3 regions of the Exiguobacterium sp. SH1S21 genome follow, and region 2 is predicted to be linked to each of the others. Evidence: riboswitches for the same ligand, from Rfam matches in the RefSeq annotation. Region 2 holds a riboswitch; each other region holds the start of a gene.
The links. Region 2 has a riboswitch for S-adenosylmethionine ahead of EVJ24_RS11650 (methionine ABC transporter ATP-binding protein). Riboswitches for the same ligand answer to the same signal wherever they lie in the genome.

Region 1 (7,636 bases), on a different contig from region 2:
CCTCGGAAAGGGGTGTTTTTGCATAGGAGGACTATTCATGACAGACAGACGCTCGAAGTTACTTAAAACGTTACCACCCCAGCATTTCGTCGGACTCGCCGCTGAAGTCGCCGCACTCGAGCGTTCAGGCCGCGACGTCATCCGGCTCGGCCAAGGGACGCCCGACTTGCCGACACCGGCCCCGATCTGCGAGGCGCTGCAGACGGCCCTGCTCGACCCGGCGACACACCAATACGGCCCGTTCCGGGGACAGACGCGCCTGAAGCAAGCGGTCGCGACATTCTACCAGACCGAATACGGCGTCGCGCTCGATGCCGAGACCGAAGTGGCCATCTTGATCGGCAGCAAGTCGGGACTCATCACGCTCCCGCAATGTGTGCTCGAACCGGGTGACGGCATGTTGCTCCCGAACCCGGGTTACCCGGACTACATCTCGGGGGCACGTCTCGCCGGAGCGGTCGTCCACGACCTCGTCCTCCGGGAAGAGAACGGCTATCTTCCTGATTACGAGACGCTCGATCCGCAAGGAGCGCGACTCATGTATTTGAACTACCCGGGCAATCCGACCGGCGCCGTCGCGTCGCCCGCGTTCTTTGACGACACGGTAAGGTTCGCGAATAAGCATGACCTCATGGTCGTCCACGACTTCGCCTACGGCAGCATCGGTTTCGACGGTCACGTCCCGCCGAGCTTCCTGCAGGCGCCGGGTGCGAAAGACATCGGCATCGAGGTGTATACGATGTCGAAGGCGTTCAACATGTCCGGCTGGCGGGTCGCTTTCGCCGTCGGCAACCGCGACATCATCGAGGCGATCAACACGTACCAGGACCACGTCCATGTGAGCGTGTTCTCGGCCATCCAAGAGGCGGCCATCGCCGCGCTCGAGTCACCGCGTTCGCTCCGGGACGACTTGTCACGGTTGTATGAGGCCCGCCGCGACCGGCTCGTCGACGGGTTACGTCAGGCCGGATGGGACATCACGGCCCCGAGTGGCTCGTTCTTCGTCTGGGCGAAAGTGCCGGACGGGGACGCCAAATCGTTCTCCCATAAGCTGCTCCACGAGGCAGGGGTCGCCGTGACGCCGGGCTATTTCTTCGGCTCAGAAGGCGAGCGGTACGTCCGGTTCGGGCTCGTCTCCGCCGAGCCGAAGATCGACGAGGCCGTCGAGCGGATCGAGAAACTGTTTGCGACGTATGAAGAGGTCCGGGCATGATCCGCCAAGCCGTGCTCGAGTACGACCATGCGGATGACGCGCTCGAGCGGCTCGATGAATTGATCGATGGCCGTCGTGCTCACGTGCTGCGCGGACAGAACGGTTTTGACGTCGTCAAGCGCGTCCTGCCAGCGATCACTGCCTATCCGACATCGCTGTTCGGCGGCGAATGCACGGACGCTGAGGTCGAACGGCTCCGTTTGAAAAATGTGGACGTCCTCCTTGCCGTCGGTGGGGGCAAGCTCGTCGACACGGCGAAACTCGTCGCTTACCGGCAAGGTGTCCCGCTGATCGTCATCCCGACGCTCGCCTCGAACTGTGCCGCCTTCACACCGCTCAGCGTCATCTATGACGAGCACGGCACCTATGACCGCTACGACGTGTTTCGCGTCGTCATCGAGCGGGTCATCGTCGACGCAAGGGTCGTGACCGACTCGCCGTACGACTACTTCCGGGCCGGCGTCATCGACACGGTCGCCAAGTTTTACGAGGCCCGCTATTTGAGCGGCGACAGTTCGCCTGATGCCGGCGTCAATACCGGTCTCGCCTTGGCCGAGCAATGCGGCCGGCTCGTCGAACTCGACTTGAGTGAGTCCAGTTTCACCGCGTATGGGCCAGAGACCCGGTTCGCGGTCGATCACATCCTTGCCGTCGGCGGTGCCGTCGGTGGTTTCGGGGACGCCGGGACACGCGTTGCCGTCGCCCACGCTGTCCACAACGCGCTCAGCCGCTTCGAGTCGACCCATCCGTTCTTACATGGCGACAAGGTCGGCTTCGGCCTCCTTGTCCAAGAACGGTTGCGTGGCTCGTCTGACGCCCCATATTTAGAGGCGTGGCTCGCCAGGATCGGCGCGCCGACGTCACTTGAGACGCTCGGACTCGTGCCGGCCGACATCCCGCAACTGGTCGAGGCGGTCCGGGTCGAGACCGAATTGCAACGTTCACCCGTCCCGCTCGATATTGACTATTTGAAAATAATTTTTGAAAATTTAGTATTTTCTGTTTACAAATAAAAGAATTAAAAGTAAGATGATAACAATTAAATAAGACCGATAGCTTATCAAGAGTGGTGGAGGGACTGGCCCTATGAAACCCGGCAACCAGATCGTAATGATCATGGTGCTAATTCCAACAGACGAAACGTCTGGGAGATGAGCGTGTCCGACTGTCTTTGACTTGTCGTGCCCGCCACTCTTTATGAGTAGCGGGCTTTTATTTTGGAGGAGGAATCATTCATGAACATCAAACAGAAAACAGTACTCGTAGGAACATCTCTACTCGCGGCCATCGCCTTGTCGGCGTGCGGCCAATCGGACGCGAGCGAAGCGCTCAGCACAGAAGCCCTCACGATCGGCGTGACAGGCGGACCGCACCAGCAGATCGCCGAGAAAGTAAAAGAACTCGCGGCCGAGGATGGCCTCGAGCTCGACATCAAGGTGTTCAACGACTACAACACGCCGAACACCGCACTCGACGAAGGCAGTCTCGACGTGAACAGTTACCAGACGCTGTCGTTCCTCGAGCTGCAGAAGGCGGACAAAGGCTATAAGATCGACGACGTGTTCAAGACGGTCGCTTTCCCGATGGGGCTCTATTCGGACAAGCTGACGGACATCAAGGAGTTGAAGGAGGGCGATAAAGTCGCCGTCCCGAACGACCCGGCGAACGAACTTCGGGCGCTGCGCCTGTATGAGACGGCCGGACTCATCACCTTGAAAGAAGGATTGACGGACAAGGCGACGAAACGTGACATCGCTGAGAACCCGCTCAACCTCGAATTCATCGAGCTCGAGGCGTCACAGCTCCCGACCCAGCTCCCGGAAGTCGCGCTCGCGGCCATCAACACGAACTTCGCGATGGGTGCCGGCCTATCGATCAATGAGGACGCCTTGTTCCATGAAGACACGGTCGACAACCCGTACCCGAACTACGTCGTCGTCCGTACCGACAACAAAGACGATGAAGTCGTCGAGACACTCAAATCTTACTACCACTCGGACGAGGTCCGGACGTTCATCGAAGAGACGTTCGACGGCTCGATCGTCCCGGCGTTTTAAGGAGGCACTATGATCGCACTCAAACAGATCTCAAAAACGTTCACGGTAAACAAAGGGACCGTCACGGCACTCGACGATGTCTCGCTGACGATTGAAAAGGGCGAAATCTTCGGCATCATCGGTCGGAGCGGCGCTGGCAAGAGCACGCTCATCCGCATGATCAATCTGCTCGAACGGCCGACGTCAGGTCAAGTCGAGATCGAGGGACAAGACATCACGACGCTCGACAAAAAAGGGTTATCAAAGCTCCGTCACCGCATCGGGATGATCTTCCAGCACTATAACCTGCTGAAGACGGCGACCGTCGAAGACAACGTCGCCATCCCGCTCCGCCTAGAAGGACTCGATAAACGCTCGATCAGCGAGCGGGTCGACAAGTATCTCGATATCGTCGGACTGACCGAACACCGTAAACATTACCCGGAGCAACTCTCCGGCGGCCAGAAACAGCGCGTCGCCATCGCTCGGGCCTTGGCCCACGAGCCGGACATCCTGCTCAGTGACGAGGCGACCAGCGCGCTCGACCCGGAGACGACCGAGTCGATCCTCGATCTGTTGCTCGAAATCAACCGCGAGCTCGGGCTGACGATCTTCTTGATCACCCATGAGATGGAAGTCATCGAGCGCATCTGTGACCGGGTCGCCGTCATCGACGCCGGCAAGATCGTCGAGGAAGGGGACGTCCTCGACGTCTTCTCGGACCCGCAACATCCGACGACGCGCCGCTTCTTGAAAGCGAACCTCGACGTGCCGAAAGAAGTCGTCGACGTGTTGAGCTCGCACGGGACGCTCGTCAACTTGTCGTTCATCGGTCACCAGACCGAACAGGCCGTCCTCGCCGAGTTGACGAAACGGTTCGGCCTGCTGCCGAACATCATCGGGGGCGGGATCAAAAAGCTGAAAGGCGGTCTCGTCGGCAACTTGCTCGTCCATCTCGACGGGGACCAGGCACAGACCGACCAAGCCGTCCGCTACCTTGAAGCGAGCGGCGTCAAAGTGAAGGAGGTGACGAACCATGCTGCAGTTTTGGGAAAATTGGGGTGACTTGATTTGGACGGGCACGATCCAGACGCTGACGATGACCGGCATCGCGCTCGTCATCTCGACACTGATCGGCTTGCCGCTCGGGACGCTCCTCGTCTTGACGCGGCCGAATGGACGGCTCGCGAACCGTTACTTTTACGGGGCATTGTCGAGCGTGATCAACGTCGTCCGCTCGATCCCGTTCATCATTCTGCTATTCTTCATCTTGCCGTTCACCCGTTTCATCATGGGGACGACGATCGGCGTTCAAGGCGTGCTGTTGCCGCTCATCGTCTTCACGGCGCCATACATCGCCCGTTTGATGGAGTCGGCACTGCTCGAAGTCGATCGCGGCGTCGTCGAGGCGTACGAGGCGATGGGCATCTCGACGCGTAAGATCATCTGGTACGTATTGATCCGTGAGGCGCGGTCGTCGATCGTGCTCGGTCTGACGATCGCGACGATCGGTCTGATCGGTGCGACGGCGATGGCGGGTCTCGTCGGTGCGGGCGGACTCGGCGATATCGCCTATCAGTACGGGCATCTCCGGTTCGAGCCGGAAGTCATGTACGTGACGATTTTCGTCTTGATCCTGCTCGTGCAGTCGATCCAATCATTCGGCAACCGCTTGGCGGCCCGTCTAAAGAAAGCCTGACAAAAGAGCGTCGCAAAATTTGCGGCGCTCTTACTGTTTGTCTAATAGTCGTTTCAAGTCGGCGATCCGGTTATGCCGGGGGATGAACGTCCGGATCTCTTTCTCGCTGAACCCGATCTGGATCCGGTTGTCATCGACGACGATCGGACTCTTCAAGATTTGCGGATGCGTCGCGACAAAACTGTACAGTTCGCGGAGCGACATCTCGTCGAGCTGGTCGGCCGCTTGTTTGTAGACACTTTTTTGGACAGACAGGAGATCGGTCGTCCCGTTTTCGGTGAGCCGGAGCATCTCCTTGAACTCGGTGAACGACATTCCTTGGTCGGTCAATTTCTTCTCGATGAACGGGATATTCTGTTCGCGTAACCAATCGAGCGTCTTGCGGGAAGAACTGCAGCTTGTATGCGTGAATACGGTGACCGTCACGACAACCACTTCTCCTTTTCCTAGGTATGGACTTCTTTATTTTCTCTCATCCATACGTTTTGAACGCAGAATATGTTTCAAATCACATATACTTTTTTTGAAATCGACGGAACGATTCGTTTCAAGTGAGTTCGGGTACATGACGAGAGAGACAACAAACAAGGAGGGGCTTACATGTTTGATTATACGGTGAAGACGAATCAGTCGGTCGAAGCAGTGGTCGAGAAGTTGAAAGCGACGCTCAAGGACGAAGCGTTCGGCGTGCTGTGGGATTTCGACTTGAGTGATACGCTCAAAGAGAAAGGTGAAGCCATCGACGGGGACTATCGTATCCTCGAAGTGTGCAACCCGAAAGAGGCCAAGAAAGTCATCACGGCGCACCGTGAGGGCGGCTACTTCCTGCCGTGCAAGCTCGCCGTCTTCACGAAAGACGGGGCGACCCACGTCGGCATGCCGAAACCGACGAAACTGATCGAATTGATCGAGGACGAGTCGCTCCAGTCCATCGCACTGGATGTCGAGACGAGACTGACACGCGCCATCGATAACAGCATCTAATCGATTCATCGCACCCGTCCAATTTCATGGGCGGGTTTTTCATACCCTCTCCAAAGTAATATAATGGTAAAATTGGAGATAGTAAAATTCAAGGGGCGGATAATTTGAAAAAGTTAGTCGGTTTACTTGTAATATCCACGAGCTTGTTGGCCGGGTGTGGTGAAGAGAAACAAGACGTCGTGAAATTGTCGTATGTCGACGCCCATTGGACCGTCAGCAAATACTCACTAGAACAACCAGTGGTGCTCGAATCGGCCGGTGAGACGCTCGCGGCCTGCACTGGGGACTTGACGACCGAGTTGAAGGGCGACCTGACTGTGTTCGATACGGTCGTGGCGAGCCGCCATCCGATGACGGACACGGGTTGGGAATATGGATTTAAAGCCGTGACATACATACAAGGGGACGAAAATTATGCGATGTGTCGGGATATGGCCTCACCACATTATTCAGTGGAAATGGTCGATGCATTCCCGGAGTTCGTCGATTTGACTGCGGGTCATTCGATTCGGCACTATCCGTCTGTCCGTCCAGCAGACGAAGCCGCTCGCCTCGCCGTGCAAAATGCTGATGAATTGACAGAGGCCGGGAATGAAATCGAGCCGTTTCCCGATACGGTCATGGCGTTTTCTCCTGCGATCCACGGAGAGATCGAATTGACCGTCGGGGATCGGCCGAGCCAATTCCCTTTGTTCGCGTTCGAACCGATGATGGCGGATGTGGAAGATGTCAAATTAGCCATTGGCTATGATTCGCGTGACGCCAAACCATACGTGTTATTACTACTTGCTGACCTTTACGTTTCGGTCAGTCCGTTACATACAATCAATGATCCAACGAAAGAAGAACCGACGTATGACGACCTCGTCGTCAAGAGACTCCCGCTTGACACGGAACTCGTGCCGAATAAGACCTATCCGTTATATGAGTTCAGTTACACCCGCGACGGAGAAGGGGTGACCGAGACAGCAAGCATCACATATCGTGCCGCAAAGCTGTTGTCCACTGATGAACGAAAGACGCTCGAGACACACCCTGACGAGGAGTATATGCCGATTGTGACCGGGCCGCTCGTGTATCTCCATCAGGAACCGTTTGACAACGAATCGACAGTATCCTATCCCGCTGTGTTGCGTGCGGCCGGCAATGAGATGGATGATCTGATTCAAGCAATCGATTCCGCCGAGCCGACGAAACGTGTAGGCGATCAGGGCGACTATCCGCTTCTAACGATCGTCGACGGGCTCAAAGGTCAGGGATTCAAGGTGACTTATAAACAGCGATCGAAGAAACTGGATATCTACGTGACGGACCAATCTACTGAGGAAACGTATAAACTGACGAGCGAAGGGGCCGAGACGTTCTTGTCCTACTTCCCCGACTTGAAGAAGAAACCGAAGAATTGAGGTGAACTGATGAAAAAGTTCGGATTAGGAATCTGTCTATCGCTATTCGTTTTGGCTGCAGGATGCGCCCGGGACCAAGAAGTAGTCCGATATGATGTTGTCGAGGCCCATTGGACGGCAGAGCACATCACACATGACCTTGAAGTGCAGGCAATCAAGGCCAAGGACATGTTGACCTATTGTGAACAAGGCGAGTTACTCAACGATATCGAGGAGGACCATCTATCCTTACTTGGCGTGACGTTTGCAAGCCGAATGCCGTTCACTGAGCCCGATACTGAAACATACGCCTTCAATG
Region 2 (7,636 bases):
ACGCTGAAGCGAGAAATCGCACGCTTGCTCGAAGCGTGATTTGCGGGAATGGAGTATGCTACAGTAAAACAAGAGGTGATAAATATGGTGACACTATATGGCTATCCGCCATGCAGTACGTGTAAGAAGGCAGAGAAATGGTTGAAGGAGAACGACGTCGCGTATACATACGTTCATATCGTCGAGGCGACACCGTCAAAAGATGAACTCGCGTCGATCTGGCAACAGTCAGGGCTGCCGCTCAAAAAGTTTTTCAATACGAGCGGGCAAGTGTACCGCAACGAAGGCATTAAAGATAAGCTCCCGAATTTGTCAGAAGACGAACAAATCGAGCTTTTAGTCAGCAATGGTATGCTTTTAAAGCGTCCAATCGTCACGGACGGTCAAAAATCGACGGTCGGTTTTTCAGAAAAGTCATTTACAGACGTTTGGGGCTAAGTGCTATAATACACATGTGAGTCTAATTTATTTGAGGGGGAAGTCATGATGAGCAAAGTACCTGCAAATCTACGTTATTCAAAAGAACACGAATGGGTTGAAGTGAACGGAAGCGTTGCCCGCATCGGGATCACGGATTTCGCACAAAGCGAACTAGGGGACATCGTGTTTGTGGAACTTCCTGAAGTCGGCGGCACGATTTTGCTCGACGAGCCGTTCGGTTCGGTCGAATCGGTCAAGACGGTGTCTGAACTGTACGCACCGATTTCTGGCAAAATCACGGCGGTAAACGAATCACTCGCGGATTCGCCGGAACTCGTCAACGAAGCACCGTTCGAAGGCGCATGGATGATCGAAGTCGAGTTAAACGATTCAACGGACGTCGACAAACTCATGTCGGCAGAAGAATATGAAACGATGATTCAAGGCTAACAAAAATCCCGGTTTCTCTTTATGAGAACCCGGGATTTTTGATTTAGTCGAAGTCGAGGCGGTAATGTTCAGGCTGGATGAGTGATGTCCGGTTGAACAGGCGATAGAAGACAATCCCGAGCGTCACCGGAATGAGGCCGAACAAGACGATGACGAGCATGACGTTCCAGAGCGCGAATCCGCCTGGCATCAAGTGCAGGGCGTTGACAGGTCCAATCAGTCCAGAGACACCGAATCCGGCACTGATCGGTGTTCCTTCGATACGAAGGATACCGGCGAGCGCCCCGAGAATGGCCGCGTTCGCGAGCACAGGGAGCATCATGATCGGACGACGGACGAAGTTCGCCATTTGAATTTTCGGTGAGCCGAGGAAGTGAGCGAGCGACGTCCCGGTCGCGTTCATCTGCCACCCGGCGATAGCGAGACCAAAACCGGCTGCGACGACGCCGAGGTTAGCGGCCCCGGCGGCAACACCGGACAGACTGATCGCCGTCGCGATCCCGACCGTCGAGATCGGGGAGACGATGATGAGCGAGAACGCCATCGCGATCAACATGCCCATCACGATCGGTTGGAGTTCAGTCATCGTCATGATGACTGTGCCGATGTACGTCGTGATCTGTGAGATGTACGTGAGTAAGAACATGCCGATTCCGCCGGCGATGACGATGACCGTCATTGGTAAGACCAGGACGGTGTACGTCTTTAAGCGTGGCGACAGCTGCATGACCATATATGTCGCGAGGGCGGCGGTCACACCGGCCGTGATGACGTCGCCGATTCCCGCCATGAGGAACGCGCCTTCCTCGATACGGATAGCGCCGCTCCCGACCTGGGTCGCGATACCGATCGTCCCGGCCTCGAGCGCCGAGCGTCCGAATTGCATCGCGACGGTGACACCGATGATGACCGGGAGTAGGCGCATCGCGATCGTCGTCGCGTCTAAGATGAACTGCAAAGACGGAAAATACGGTAAGATGGCTTTCGTTAATTCACCGAGCAACGCGCTCGGGATGAGGGCGATTAAAATAGCGAGACTGAGTCCGTTCAATACGTTCATCAAAAATTGTTTGCCTGTCAGTTTCGTTTGTTCCGTCATAAGTCGATTCACCTGTCCTTTTCTACGTATACGCTGTTATGTACGAAAGCGTTAAAGTTAATGACCATACTATGCCTCTTTTCGTGAAGCGTCAACAGGAAATGTTGAACGATTCAGAAAATTCGTGGGGTGAGCACAACTTTTGAACAGATCGGCTCACATTCATATACTTATAAAAGAGGTGAGAACAATGATTACAGACGGATTGTTATATATATACGCCCCGATGTGTGGAACATGCGCTGTGGCCGAGCGGATGCTCGCCGTCGTCGAAGCGGTCGACCCGACACTCGCGATTGACAAGCAGGACGCCAACTTTATCCCGCAAGAGTTAGAAGCGTATCAAGTCATGAGCGTCCCGGCGCTGTTAAAGCTTAAAGACGGCCAAGTCGAAGACCGATTATATGCGTTCCAAAACGTGCAGCACGTCCTATCTTTCGTTAAATGAGATAGGATGATTAGAATAATCAGAAAATTTTAAATAATCAGTTGACACAGAAAGTTCACGAATGGTATATTCATTACAACATCTTACTTGAACACAATATAGGACGAGATTCTCCAGCCATCAAGACGTTTTAGAACAGCCGGTGCATCACTTTACGCGACTTTTAGGTGGACCTTCCCTTCGATTGTCCCCCAAAAAAATCAAGCGCAGGGACACCTACCGCGTAACCGCATGGTACGTTCTAAGGCCGAGTGATGGATGGCTTGAATCCCCCATATAAGGATGAACACTCTGATCGGGCAAAAGAGTTTCATCTATGGGTTGTCCTTCCGTGACTCAAGGTGCTACGTTCTGTGTCATCCTCGGATGGCACCTTTTTTTGATTTTTCGCACAAAATAGTTTGACATGAAAATAATGTGTCGCTATTATAAAGCTAATCGAATAAACAACACTCTTATCAAGAGAGGCTGAGGGACTGGCCCTATGACGCCCAGCAACCGCGGAGCAATCCGAAATGGTGCTAATTCCAGCAAGGTGAGAACCTTGGAAGATGAGAGCAATCGTTGTCCGTACCGATAAAGTACGCACGTTTGCTCAAACGTGTGTACTTTTTTTGTTGTCAGGAGGGAAAGGTATTGATTCAATTACGTAATGTGGCCAAATGGTTCGACACGAAGAACGGTCGAGTCCAGGCGGTCGATGATGTGTCGCTCACAATCGAGAGCGGCGAAATTTTTGGAATAATCGGATATTCAGGGGCGGGGAAGTCGACGCTCATCCGTCTGCTCAACCGACTCGAGTCACCGTCAAGCGGTGAGATCGTCGTCGCAGGGAGCGAGCTGACGAAGCTCACTCCGAAAGAACTGCGCGGGGTGCGCAAAAACGTCTCGATGGTATTCCAACACTTCAACTTATTATGGTCGCGCACGGTCGCTGAGAACATCAGCTTCCCGCTCGAACTGATCGGGGTACCGGCCAGTGAACGTAAACGCCGCGTCCAAGAGCTCGTCGATCTCGTCGGTCTCGCCGGACGTGAAGACAGCTATCCGTCGCAACTATCGGGCGGTCAAAAGCAGCGAGTCGGGATTGCCCGCGCGCTCGCTACAAATCCAGACGTGCTCCTCTGCGATGAAGCGACGAGCGCACTCGACCCGAAGACGACCGATTCGATTCTCGAGCTGCTCGTCAGCATCAATAAGAAGCTCGGACTGACGATCGTCCTCATCACCCATGAGATGCACGTCATCCAAAAAATCTGTCATCGCGTCGCCGTCATGGAGGCAGGGAAAGTCGTCGAGACCGGCCAAGTCGCGGACGTGTTCCAACATCCGGAACAGCCGATCACGAAAGAGTTCGTCAAACAGATCGGTGCCGTCGACGACATGTCGCTCACGTTCGAGCATTTGAAAGCACGTTATCCGAGTGGCCAAATCGTCAAACTTAAGTTCTTGAACGAGACGGCCGAACAGCCGATTTTATCGGAAGTGTTGAAACAGCACGACATCGGCTTCAACATCATCGGCGGTAACGTGACGCAGTCCCAAGTCGGCGCGCTCGGAACGCTATTCATCCAATTGATCGGAGAGCCGGCTGAAGTCGAGCGGGCCATCGCCTCAATCCGATCGCAGGCAGTGGAAGTGGAGGTAGAAAGCGATGTTTCCTAATGTAGATTGGCAAGTCATGCTCGAACAGACGTGGGAGACGCTCTATATGACGCTCGTCGCAGGAGCCGCGACATTCGTCATCGGTCTCGCCCTCGGCATGCTCTTATATGTCACGAACGAACCGCTCATGATGAAGAATCGTCCGATTTACACGATCATCAGCGCGGTCGTCAACGTGTTCCGCTCGATCCCGTTCATTATTTTAATTATCTTGCTCATTCCGTTCACGCTCCTTCTTGTTGGAACGATGCTCGGCTCGACGGCGGCGCTCCCGGCGCTCATCATCGGTGCGGCCCCGTTTTATGCACGTATGGTCGAGCTCGCACTCCGCGAAGTCGATCGCGGTGTCATCGAGGCGGCCGAGTCGATGGGCGCGACGAAATGGCAGATCGTCTATAAAGTGTTGTTCCCGGAAGCACTCCCGGCCATCGTGTCAGGCATCACGGTGACGATCGTCGCCATCGTCGGTTACACGGCCATGGCCGGTGTCGTCGGTGGTGGTGGCCTTGGGAACTTGGCGTTCCTTGAAGGGTTCCAGCGTTCACAAAGCGACGTCACGTTCGTCGCGACCGTATTGATCTTAGTCATCGTCTTCGTCGTTCAGTTCATCGGCGATCGACTCGTCTCAAAAATCGATAAGCGATCAGCTTAATCAAATACAATCATATGGAGGGTTTTATAATGAAATCATGGAAAACAGTACTCGGATTGACAGCAGCATCAGCACTCACAATTCTCGCGGCATGTGGCGGCGGGGACTCAGAATCAGGCTCGGGCGACGACAAGACGCTCATCATCGGCGCGTCGAACGTACCACACGCCGAGATTTTAGAGCACGTCCAAGACGAATATGAAGAAAAAGGCTACACGCTTGAAATCAAGAAGTTCCAAGACTACGTGCTCCCGAACAAGACGCTCGCAGCTGGTGAGCTCGACGCTAACTACTTCCAACACGAGCCGTACCTCGAGTCACAAATGGCTGAGAACAAAGACTATAAATTCGCTTCAGCCGGCGGCGTCCACATCGAGCCGATCGGTGTCTACTCACAAGACTACAAATCACTCGATGAGCTTCCAGACGGCGCTGAAATCATCATGAGCTCGTCGGTCGCTGACCACGGACGAATCTTGACGATGCTTCAAACAGAAGGCTTGCTCACGCTCGCTGACGGCAAGACGACAGACGCGACAGTCGCTGACATCGTCGACAACCCGAAAAACTTGGAGTTCAAGACGGACGTCGAAGCGGCACTTCTCCCACAAGCGTTCAACAACGGTGAAGGCGATGCCGTCCTCATCAACACGAACTACGCGATCGATGCCGGACTCAACCCGCTCGAAGACGCAATCGCTCTTGAAGGCGAAGATTCACCGTACGTCAACTTGATCGTCACGCGTGAAGGCGACGAAGACGATGAGCGCGTCAAGGCACTCCTTGAAGTATTGACATCAGAAGAGACACAACAGTGGATCTTGGATGAGTACAAAGGTGCGGTCGTACCGGTTAAATAATGATTGATTTTAGGCTCGGGACATCCCGGGCCTTTTTTGTTTGCAGTGGTTTTGCTTCAATAATAGAAGTAAACTATTTATATGTAGAAAAAGGGGGGATCCGGGTGAGCATACGACACATTCATCCGCTGACGCTAGGCGTCTTGTTCGGTACATTTTTTGCACGGCTGTCGACGTTTTTTGTCATGCCGTTTTTTGCGATTTATCTCGCGACGCTCGGTTTCTCGGCGAGCGTGATCGGGACGGTGTTCGCGACGTCGGCATTATCCGGTCTATTTATGAGCTTTTTCGGGGGGACGCTGTCTGACCGCTACGGGCGCAAACAGCTGATGTTGATCGGTATCGGTTTGAACGCCTTGACGTTTACCGGTTTCGCACTCGCAACGGAGCTCGTTTGGTTTTACATATTTTCGGTATTGATGGGCGTTTCACGTTCATTCCTTGAACCGGCGTCTCGGGCCTTGATCAGCGACACGACGCAACCCGACCAGCGTGTCATCGTCTATAACGTGCGCTACTTCATGATCAACATCGCTGCGGCGATCGGACCGCTGCTTGCGGTCGTCTTGTCACTTACGGGAGCGAAGAGTGCATTCTTCGTCGTGACCGCCGTCTATGTCCTTTACGGCCTCGTCATCTCGACGTTGTTCCGGAAATATCCGTTTGAAGAAGGGGACGGCGTTAAAGCTAGGCCGCGCCTGACGGAGACGTTCCGCGTGTTAAAAGAAGACAAGACGTTCCGCTTCGTCATCATCGGCATGATCTTCGCCATCATCGGATACAGTCAATTCAATTCGACGTTGCCGCAGTTCATCGCGTTTCACGACGGATTCAGTGACGGGTCGCGCCTGTTCGCTTATCTGTTGACGGTCAACGCGATCACCGTTCTCGTCGTGCAGTATCCGATCATGCGGTTCGGCATTCGCGTCTCGCCGATCAAGTCGCTGTTCTTTGGGATCGCGACGCTCTCGATTGGGCTGTTGTTAATCGGCTTTGCTGCCGAGGTGTGGGTATTGTTCGTCGCGATGGTCATCTTCACGGTCGGAGAAGTGCTCACGTTCACGATGACGGACGTGTTGACAGACGATTTGGCACCGGAACATTTGCGCGGCACGTATTTCGGGGCGATGGGGTTGACGGCACTCGGTCAATCGATCGGGCCGGTCATCGGCGGACTGCTGCTCGACGGCTTCGACAACGAGTCACTCCCTGTATTTGGGAGCCTAGCCGTTCTGACCGCGTGTGGCGCCTTCTTCTTCACCGGCGCGCTACGGGAAAAACAAGCGAATTCGGTTCAAGTCGAGGAAAATGTTGGATAATGTCTTGATTTCCCGATATTCTCATTCTCAACATTTATGTTTTATTGAGAATGAAATATAAGGTGAGTCGCTTGAAATAAAAAATTGCCTAGATTAAGATTAGAATATATCTAATCTACGCCAAAAATGGCGAGAAAACGGAAGGGGTATCCGAATGTCTAACGTACCACACATGAAAATTGATGACCTCCGCGTCTCAATCGAAGGAAAAGAGATCGTCAAAGGTCTTAATCTTGAAATTAAAGGTGGCGAAATTCACGCCATCATGGGTCCTAACGGGACTGGTAAATCAACACTCGCATCTGCCCTCATGGGTCATCCATTGTACGAAGTGACAGGAGGAAGCGTCGACTTGAACGGAGAAGACGTCCTCGAGATGGAAGTAAATGAACGTGCGCAAGCAGGCATGTTCCTCGCGATGCAGTATCCAGCTGAAATCAGCGGAGTCACAAACGCCGACTTCTTGCGCTCAGCGATCAACTCGCGCCGCGAAGAAGGCGAAGAAATCTCACTTATGAAATTCATCCGCGAACTTGATTCGAAGATGGGCGTTCTTGAAATCCCTTCAGAAATGGCACACCGCTATTTGAACGAAGGCTTCTCGGGCGGAGAGAAAAAACGTAACGAGATCCTTCAAATGATGATGATCAAACCAAACATCGCGATTCTTGATGAGATTGATTCAGGTCTTGATATCGATGCGCTCAAAGTCGTCGCTAAAGG
Region 3 (7,636 bases), on a different contig from region 2:
CTTGCAAGCAATCAACGAATTATCTTACCGGGCTGCGCTCCGGTCTGAGGACGTCATCACGTTGTTGAAGTGAAATGATTGTCAAGTGACCTTGAACGTGTTATATTCGTCATGAACATGAGAAGGGGAGTAGCGACCACGAACGTGGTCGATGGGTCGTCATTACGGTGCGTATGCACTCGGTCCATCGAGCTTCTTACCAAGTCCGCAAGACCTTTTTATGGATGCGTTTTCGGCGTCCATAAAAAGGTCTTTTTGAATTCATGAAAAGGGGAGAAAAATCTACATGGTATTTATTTACTTTATTTTGGCTGCTGCGATTACAGTGTATGCTGCCATAAAATTATCGACGTACGCTGATGTCATCAGTGAGAAGTCAACGATGAGCGGGATGCTCGTCGGGACGGTCTTGCTTGCAGGTGCGACGTCACTTCCGGAAGTGACGACGAGCGTATCCGCCGTCTTGATCAATAACCCGGATATCGCGATCGGGAACATGCTCGGTTCGAACTTGTTCAACATCTTCATTTTGGCAATGTTCGATCTATTTTATCGTCAAAAGCGACTGTTCAATGACGCGAGTCGAGACCATCTATATACAGCCAGTCTCGGATTGATGTTGACGCTCGTCACGATGGTCGCGCTCATCGTCCGGATTGATTATACAGTACTAGGAATTGGCATTGACGCGATATTAATTGCCGTCTTGTATGCGATTGGGATTTATTATATCGGGAAGCGGCCTCAAGAGCCGACGGCCGAACGAGAAGTCGAACAAGAAGTCGGTGCGAGTGTCACGGATACGATTTCAGTGAAACAAGCCGGCGTCGGGTTCGTTATCGCGGCACTCGTCATCATGGCTGCCGGGACGGCGCTGTCGATCACGGGTGACCAGATCGCCGTCGTCACAGGGCTTGGCTCAAGCTTCGTCGGTAGTTTCTTGATTGCGGCGTCGACGTCGCTGCCTGAAGCGGTCGCGGTATTCGTCGCCTTGAAACTCGGTAACGTCAACTTGGCGTTCGGCTCGATCTTAGGGAGCAACATCTTCAACATGCTCATCATCGCCATGTCGGACGTATTTTATCAGAACGGGTCGATTTTAGCGGATGTGTCGGCATCACACTTGGTCACGGCGATCGGGATCACGATTCTGTCAATCTTGGTCATGTACAGCGTCCTTCGCAAAGACGTGACATCGAAAGTCAGATACGCCCTTCCTTCGATTCTCGTCGTCTTCGTCTACGCCGTTTCTTCATATCTCATCTTTACCGGATGAATCATCAGCTCGTCGATTTGACGTGATGGCGCAAAGCCATCACGTTTTTTTCTTGTCTCGGTATCACTTTCGTCTGACTGGGGTATAGGAGGAAAGAAGGAGGGGTGGCGATGCAAATGCATGCCGTGGAACGTTTAGACGACTATGTCGTATTAATACCGGCCTATAACCCTGATCAGGCGCTCGTCACGCTGGTCCGGGAGTTGAAGGACGAAGGGTTCGCCCATGTCATCGTCGTGAACGACGGCAGTGCCGATACGTGCCGCGTCGTGTTCGATGACGTAAAGGCGGACGTCTCCGCTCTGCTCGAGCATGAACAAAATGCCGGTAAAGGCGCAGCGCTAAAGACCGGGCTCCGCCACATCGTCGATGCGTACCCGGAGACGACCGGCGTGATCACCGTCGATGCGGACGGACAACATCTGCCGGCGGACGTCCGTAACCTGTACGATGAAGGGGTGAAGTGGCCGCATCATCTGATCATGGGCTGTCGTGATTTCTCGTCGCCTGCGATTCCGTTCCGGAGCCGGTTCGGCAATCAAATGACGAGATTTGTCATGTTGCTCGGCAGCGGTCTCCGTCTGAACGACACACAGACCGGACTGCGGGCGATTCCGCTCCGCTATGCCAAGCAACTGATCGATATTCCGGGCAACCGCTATGAGTTCGAGATGAACATGTTGACATTCACGAAACGATTGCAAGTACCGATCCATCAAACACCGATCGAAACGGTATACGTTGACGAGAACGCGTCCTCACATTTTCGTCCAGTCATCGATTCGATTCTCATTTATCGCATGTTTTTGGCCTATTCCTTATCATCAGTCGCTTCATTCTTAATGGACATCGGCGTCTACGCGTTGTTGATCTTCTTATTGAATCCATGGTTCGAATCAGTCCATGTCATCGTGGCGACGATTTTGGCGCGCATCGTGTCTTCGTTATTCAACTATTACGTCAATCGGAAAGTCGTCTTCAAATCGAAAGCGAAGCGCTCGATGTTGAAATACTTTGGGCTGGTCGCTGTGCAGATGGCGCTGTCGGCGAGTCTCGTCTACGTGTTGTTCCTGCTGTTCCGGGACGGCGAGGTCATCCTCAAGGTCGCCGTCGACAGTGTATTGTTCGTATTGAGTTACTACGTCCAAAAAAGATGGATCTTCAAACGCTAAAAGGCCCGACAGCTGTCGGGCCTTTCGTCAATACGCGAGCGTTCCAAGTTTGATCGACGTGTAGCGGTGCAACTCGCGCACGTCGGTGATCCCGGTCTTGATCATCATGTCGCGCATGAGCAGGGCGCAGACGCGGGCGTCCTCGGCGGCATCGTGGTGGATGAACGGGACGTTCAAATGCTCGGCCATCGTGTTCAACTTATGGTTCGGTAGCCCCGGGTAGAGCTTGCGGGACAACTTGACGGTACAGCCGTATTCAATCGTTGGGAAAGTGAACAAGTCGTACTTGGCGATCGCTTTACGGAGCGCACCCATGTCAAACGCGGCGTTATGGGCTATGACGACGTCGACGGCGTTCAGTGTCGGATAGAGCTGTTCGAGCACTTCGGGCAATGCCGGGGCGTCCCAGACGTCGCTCGGGCGAATCCCGTGGACGCGAATATTGCCTTGGTCAAAGTCTTCCTCAGGATTGACGAGCAATTGGTTCGTCTCGACGACTTCACCGTCTGTCAGTAGACTCCAACCGACAGAGCAGATGCTCCGACTGTCGCGATTGGCCGTCTCGACGTCGATTGCTAGAATAGAATGTGGCATAAAAGTTCCTCTCTTCGTTAAAAATCTGTACAAAAAAAGTCTAACACAAGGTTAGACTGTAAAGCGATCATGCGGCCGAGAGATGCCGACACGCCTCGGCGCAGCGCAAGCAAGCTTCAGAGCAGCGTTGGCAATGGTCGTACAAGTGACGCCCGCATTCGACGGCACACGTATCACACACTTGCGCGCAGAGCGCCCCGATCGGTCTTGTGAACGCCGAGTCGGTTTCGAGCGCGTTCAAGGTGAGTGTGGCGACTTCGGCACATTCTTTTGTCAACCGGATACATTCCGAGACCATCAGCAGGTCTTCTTCTTGTAAACATTTCGAGAAGCAATGGTTGCTCGCCCGTATACAGTCGATCACGGCCAAAATCGTCTCTTCGACAGAGGCTCGGTTCATTGGAAGTCCCCCTTAAGATAAATGATGTCTTACAATCATTACCCGGTTCGTGTCGACTTAAACCGAGGCGGGGACACAAAAAAGCCGGCCCACATCAGTGGACCGACTTAAGGAATGGAGCATAGCGGGCTCGAACCGCTGACCTCCACGCTGCCAGCGTGGCGCTCTCCCAGCTGAGCTAATGCCCCGTTGGAAATTATTATATCATTCTAATAAATGATTTGGCAATAAGAAAAACGAAAGAACTTTGAAAATCATTTTTTTGAAGTTTAATGGACGTTAGAGCTGGGAAAAATAGATAGGATGTTATATTAAGAAAGCAGGTGCAACGTATGGAGATGATTTTGCTAGCGCTACTGCCCGCACTCATGTGGGGGAGTATCCCGCTGATCGTATCTATTGTCGGCGGCAAGCCGATTCAACAATTGATCGGTACGACGATCGGCGCGATGGTGATGGCGGTTGTCATCGCGCTCGTCTTCAAGCCAGAGTTCACGACGCTCGCGATCGTGACTGGTTTCATATCAGGTGTGTTCTGGGCGCTTGGACAATACCTTCAGTTCCAGTCGTTCCAAATTTTAAGCGTCTCGAAAGCGATGCCGATCAGTACAGGGATGCAGCTTGTCGGGACATCACTGTTCGGGGTCATCGTCCTTGGGGACTGGAAGACATCGACCGAGCTATGGCTCGGCTTCTCGGCCCTCGTCTTGATCATCATTGGGGCCGTCATGACGTCATATCAACAAAATAAAGAATCCGACAGCAGTAGTGCTTTGAAAAAAGGGCTACTCGTGCTCCTCGTTTCGAGCATCGGTTACGTGACGTACGCCGTCCTGACCAACTACTTTGAAGTGGATGGCATCACCGCCATCCTACCGCAGTCACTCGGGATGTTCATCGCCGCGCTCTTGTTCAGCCTTCGTGAAAAAGATGTGAAAAAGTTTGATCCGAAAACGTTCAAGAACATTTTCGCCGGGCTTGCCTGGGGGATCGGGAACTTCGGGTTGTTCGTCTCGAGCGGAGAAGTCGGCATCGCGACGTCTTTCGCACTGTCTCAACTGAACGTCGTCGTCGCGACACTCGGTGGTATTTACTTGTTAAAAGAAGAAAAGACGTCGAAAGAACGCGTCTTCGTCTTTATGGGGATCGGTCTGATCGTGGTCGCTGGATTCATGCTCGGGCTCGCCAAGAGCTAAAAAAACGACGGGCATGAGGCCCGTCGTTGTCAGCTTGTCCACGTCTGGTCGATGAACTCGTCACGGCCAGATTGTTTCCGGTCCGCTTTATAGTGGGCCGGATTTTTTTTATGATAATCTTGATGATAGTCTTCGGCCGGGTAAAAGACGTCAGCCGGTAAGATTTTCGTCACGATCGGTTGTTTGAACTTTCCGCTCGCGGCGAGTTCGTCGCGACTCTGTTCTGCCGCCACGCGTTGCTCTTCCGTATGATAGAAGATGGCGGGCGCATATTGTTGCCCGCGGTCTTGGAACTGGCCGCCGTCGTCGGTCGGATCAGTCTGAATCCAATACAATTCGAGCAGGCGCTCATATGAGAATTGAGAAGGATCGAACGTGATCTCGACGACCTCGTAGTGACCACTCGTGCCTGTCTTGACGTCTTTATACGTCGGATTGTCGACGTGCCCGCCCGTATAACCGGATACGATGCCTTCGATGCCTGGCTGTTCCTCGAACGGTGTCACCATGCACCAAAAACAACCACCTGCGAATGTAGCTTTTTCCAAAATAAAATCCCCCTCATGTTCATTCCAAAAAAACGCCCATGTCATCGACATGAGCGTTTTGTCATATCGTCCAAGGCGATGCCTTGCTGGAAGTAGCACCTTGCCGAAGCAGGTTGCTGTGAAGTCGTAGAGCCAGGTCTCTCGTTCACTCAAGATATCGATATGTAGTTGGTGACAGCATCATATCATCTGTCTCGTTTAAACGTCAACGATTTGGTGTGCGCCGAAGTTGAAATAGCGTGGCACCAACAATCAAGATAATGAGGGCAATGGACGCAGGGAATGCCCACGGCAAATCATCCCCGAACAATTGTAGAAAGAACAGGGCGAACACGGACAGTAAAACAAGGATGTAAGAGCGGGACATGGCTACCTCCAATAACGTTTCTTCTAGTGTATCAAGTTGCACATCCAATGGCGATAAAAAGAAGGGGATTCGATGCATTCAGCGAATACCGAATAACATTGCCTATAAGGAGGGAACTAGATGCAAGACTTATTTGAACTAGACATCGAGACCGCACAGCGCGGCTATAAAGAAGGGACGTTCACGGCCCGGGACGTGACGGCCTACTATTTGACACGGATCGCTAGCTTGAACGATAAACTGAAAGCGGTCATCCAAGTGAACCCAGACGCACTGTTCGAGGCCGAGGCGGCCGAACGTGCCTACGGGCGCGGCGAGCGTTTACCGCTTCTTGGGATTCCCGTATTGATTAAAGACAACATTGAAACAGCAGGGCTCATGAAGACGACTGCCGGCGCCGTCGCGCTCGAGCACCATTTCGCCGGTCGCGACGCCGAGCTCGTCCGTCGGTTGAGGGAACAGGGGGCGGTCATCCTGGGCAAAGCCAATTTGTCGGAATGGGCCAACTTTTTGACAGAAGGGATGCCGAACGGATGGAGCGGCGTCGGGGGGCAGACGCTCAATCCGTATGGTGACAAGCTTGACGTCGGTGGGTCGAGCTCTGGTTCGGCGTCAGCCGTCGCTGCGAACTTGACGTTGCTCGCCGTCGGCAGCGAGACGAGCGGGTCGATCATCCACCCGAGCGTTCATAACAGCATCGTCGGCATCAAGCCGACGGTCGGTCTCATCAGCCGGAGCGGGATCATTCCGATCTCACGGTCGCAAGATACGGCCGGTCCGATGGCGCGGACGCTCCGCGACGCGGTGCTCGCACTAGAAGCGATGTGCGGGGAAGACGACTCGGACCCGGCGACGACACATCTACCGGCCGGTCCACCGTACCGGACGTGTCTCGACGAACGTCAAGCCGTCGGCATGCGTGTCGGTTTCGTGAAGGCTGAACTGTCGGATGAAGAACAGACGCTCTATCAAGCGGCGCTGGCGTTACTCAAAGCGAGCGGGGTCGAGCTCGTCGAAGTCGACCTGCCGTCAAACGACGGACTTGACCAAGGCGACGTCCTCTACCATGAGTTTAAGCTCGGGATCGAGGCGTATTTGGCGACGACAGCGCTCCCGTATGAAACGCTCGACGATTTGATGGACTGGAACAAGCGTCACCCGGAAACGGTCCCGCACGGACAAGTTACGTTCGAGAAAGCGAATCAGTTATCGGGTCGCTTGACCGAGTCGAGCTACCTCGAGCGACGCTTAGCCGACGTCCGGCAGGCGAAAACGGACGGTCTCGACCGTATATTGATGGAACAAACGCTTCACGCCCTGGCGTTGCCACACGACTTGAATTACGATATGGCGGCGAAAGCGGGCCATCCGACGATCACGATCCCATACAAGCTCAAACAGAGCGGGGCACCTTTCGGGCTGTCATTCACGGGTACGAGCTATGCGGAACGAGACCTCATCCGTATCGCCTACGCGTTCGAACGCCACGTGACGCGTCCGATCCCGCCTATGTAAGAACGTTGCACCTGTCGCTCACGTCCGCTACAATGGTACGTATGCGGATTGAAGAAAGGACAGATTACAATGAAATCATCTATATATGGGCTGACGTTTGATCAGCTGTCGGACGCTTGCGTATCTTGGGGATACAGTGCCTACCACGCTAGACAAATATGGGACTCGCTTTACATCGACCGTGTCAGACGGCTCGACGAGATCGCGGTTCGTCCCGAAGTGCGCGAACAGCTTGAGGCGAACTATGCGCTGACGACACAAGAACTGTTCGTCAAACAAGAAGCGGGTGACGGCACGGTCAAATTCTTACTTAAACTGCACGACGGGCATTATATCGAAACGGTGCTCATGCGCCATAAGTATGGACGTTCCGTCTGTGTGACGACACAAGTCGGTTGCAACATCGGCTGTAGTTTCTGTGCGAGCGGTCTCTTGAAAAAAACACGCGACTTGACGGCTGGCGAAGTCGTCGAACAAATCATGACCGTTCAACACTATTTAGACGAGGTCGGTGAGGATGACCGCGTCAGCCACATCGTCGTCATGGGCATCGGGGAGCCGTTCGATA

Region 1: it holds a riboswitch for S-adenosylmethionine, as region 2 does, so the genes downstream of both, EVJ24_RS07805 (MetQ/NlpA family ABC transporter substrate-binding protein) here and EVJ24_RS11650 (methionine ABC transporter ATP-binding protein) in region 2, are expected to answer to the same signal.
Region 3: it holds a riboswitch for S-adenosylmethionine, as region 2 does, so the genes downstream of both, msrA (peptide-methionine (S)-S-oxide reductase MsrA) here and EVJ24_RS11650 (methionine ABC transporter ATP-binding protein) in region 2, are expected to answer to the same signal.

What each region holds. Positions count from the first base shown of each region.
Region 1 covers NZ_SJUY01000004.1:184,971-192,606, reverse strand. The annotation lists gene EVJ24_RS07815 (aminotransferase class I/II-fold pyridoxal phosphate-dependent enzyme) at 38-1,213, shown strand; gene EVJ24_RS07810 (iron-containing alcohol dehydrogenase) at 1,210-2,226, shown strand; SAM riboswitch class I at 2,268-2,371, shown strand; gene EVJ24_RS07805 (MetQ/NlpA family ABC transporter substrate-binding protein) at 2,449-3,270, shown strand; gene EVJ24_RS07800 (methionine ABC transporter ATP-binding protein) at 3,280-4,314, shown strand; gene EVJ24_RS07795 (methionine ABC transporter permease) at 4,286-4,948, shown strand; gene EVJ24_RS07790 (Spx/MgsR family RNA polymerase-binding regulatory protein) at 4,979-5,374, opposite strand; gene EVJ24_RS07785 (DUF302 domain-containing protein) at 5,549-5,932, shown strand; gene EVJ24_RS07780 (hypothetical protein) at 6,037-7,338, shown strand; gene EVJ24_RS07775 (hypothetical protein) at 7,348-7,636, shown strand, end outside.
Region 2 covers NZ_SJUY01000008.1:98,123-105,758, forward strand. The annotation lists gene EVJ24_RS11625 (hypothetical protein) at 1-39, shown strand, start outside; gene EVJ24_RS11630 (arsenate reductase family protein) at 85-438, shown strand; gene gcvH (glycine cleavage system protein GcvH) at 487-870, shown strand; gene EVJ24_RS11640 (PTS transporter subunit IIC) at 914-1,969, opposite strand; gene EVJ24_RS11645 (thioredoxin family protein) at 2,160-2,417, shown strand; SAM riboswitch class I at 2,870-2,975, shown strand; gene EVJ24_RS11650 (methionine ABC transporter ATP-binding protein) at 3,054-4,082, shown strand; gene EVJ24_RS11655 (methionine ABC transporter permease) at 4,072-4,734, shown strand; gene EVJ24_RS11660 (MetQ/NlpA family ABC transporter substrate-binding protein) at 4,764-5,594, shown strand; gene EVJ24_RS11665 (MDR family MFS transporter) at 5,699-6,913, shown strand; gene sufC (Fe-S cluster assembly ATPase SufC) at 7,086-7,636, shown strand, end outside.
Region 3 covers NZ_SJUY01000002.1:2,028-9,663, reverse strand. The annotation lists gene EVJ24_RS03500 (HD domain-containing protein) at 1-73, shown strand, start outside; gene EVJ24_RS03495 (sodium:calcium antiporter) at 287-1,276, shown strand; gene EVJ24_RS03490 (bifunctional glycosyltransferase family 2/GtrA family protein) at 1,387-2,448, shown strand; gene EVJ24_RS03485 (3'-5' exonuclease) at 2,476-3,042, opposite strand; gene EVJ24_RS03480 (four-helix bundle copper-binding protein) at 3,110-3,442, opposite strand; tRNA gene EVJ24_RS03475 (tRNA-Ala) at 3,558-3,630, opposite strand; gene EVJ24_RS03470 (GRP family sugar transporter) at 3,775-4,638, shown strand; gene msrA (peptide-methionine (S)-S-oxide reductase MsrA) at 4,668-5,186, opposite strand; SAM riboswitch class I at 5,248-5,347, opposite strand; gene EVJ24_RS15430 (hypothetical protein) at 5,392-5,553, opposite strand; gene EVJ24_RS03460 (amidase family protein) at 5,674-7,068, shown strand; gene rlmN (23S rRNA (adenine(2503)-C(2))-methyltransferase RlmN) at 7,138-7,636, shown strand, end outside.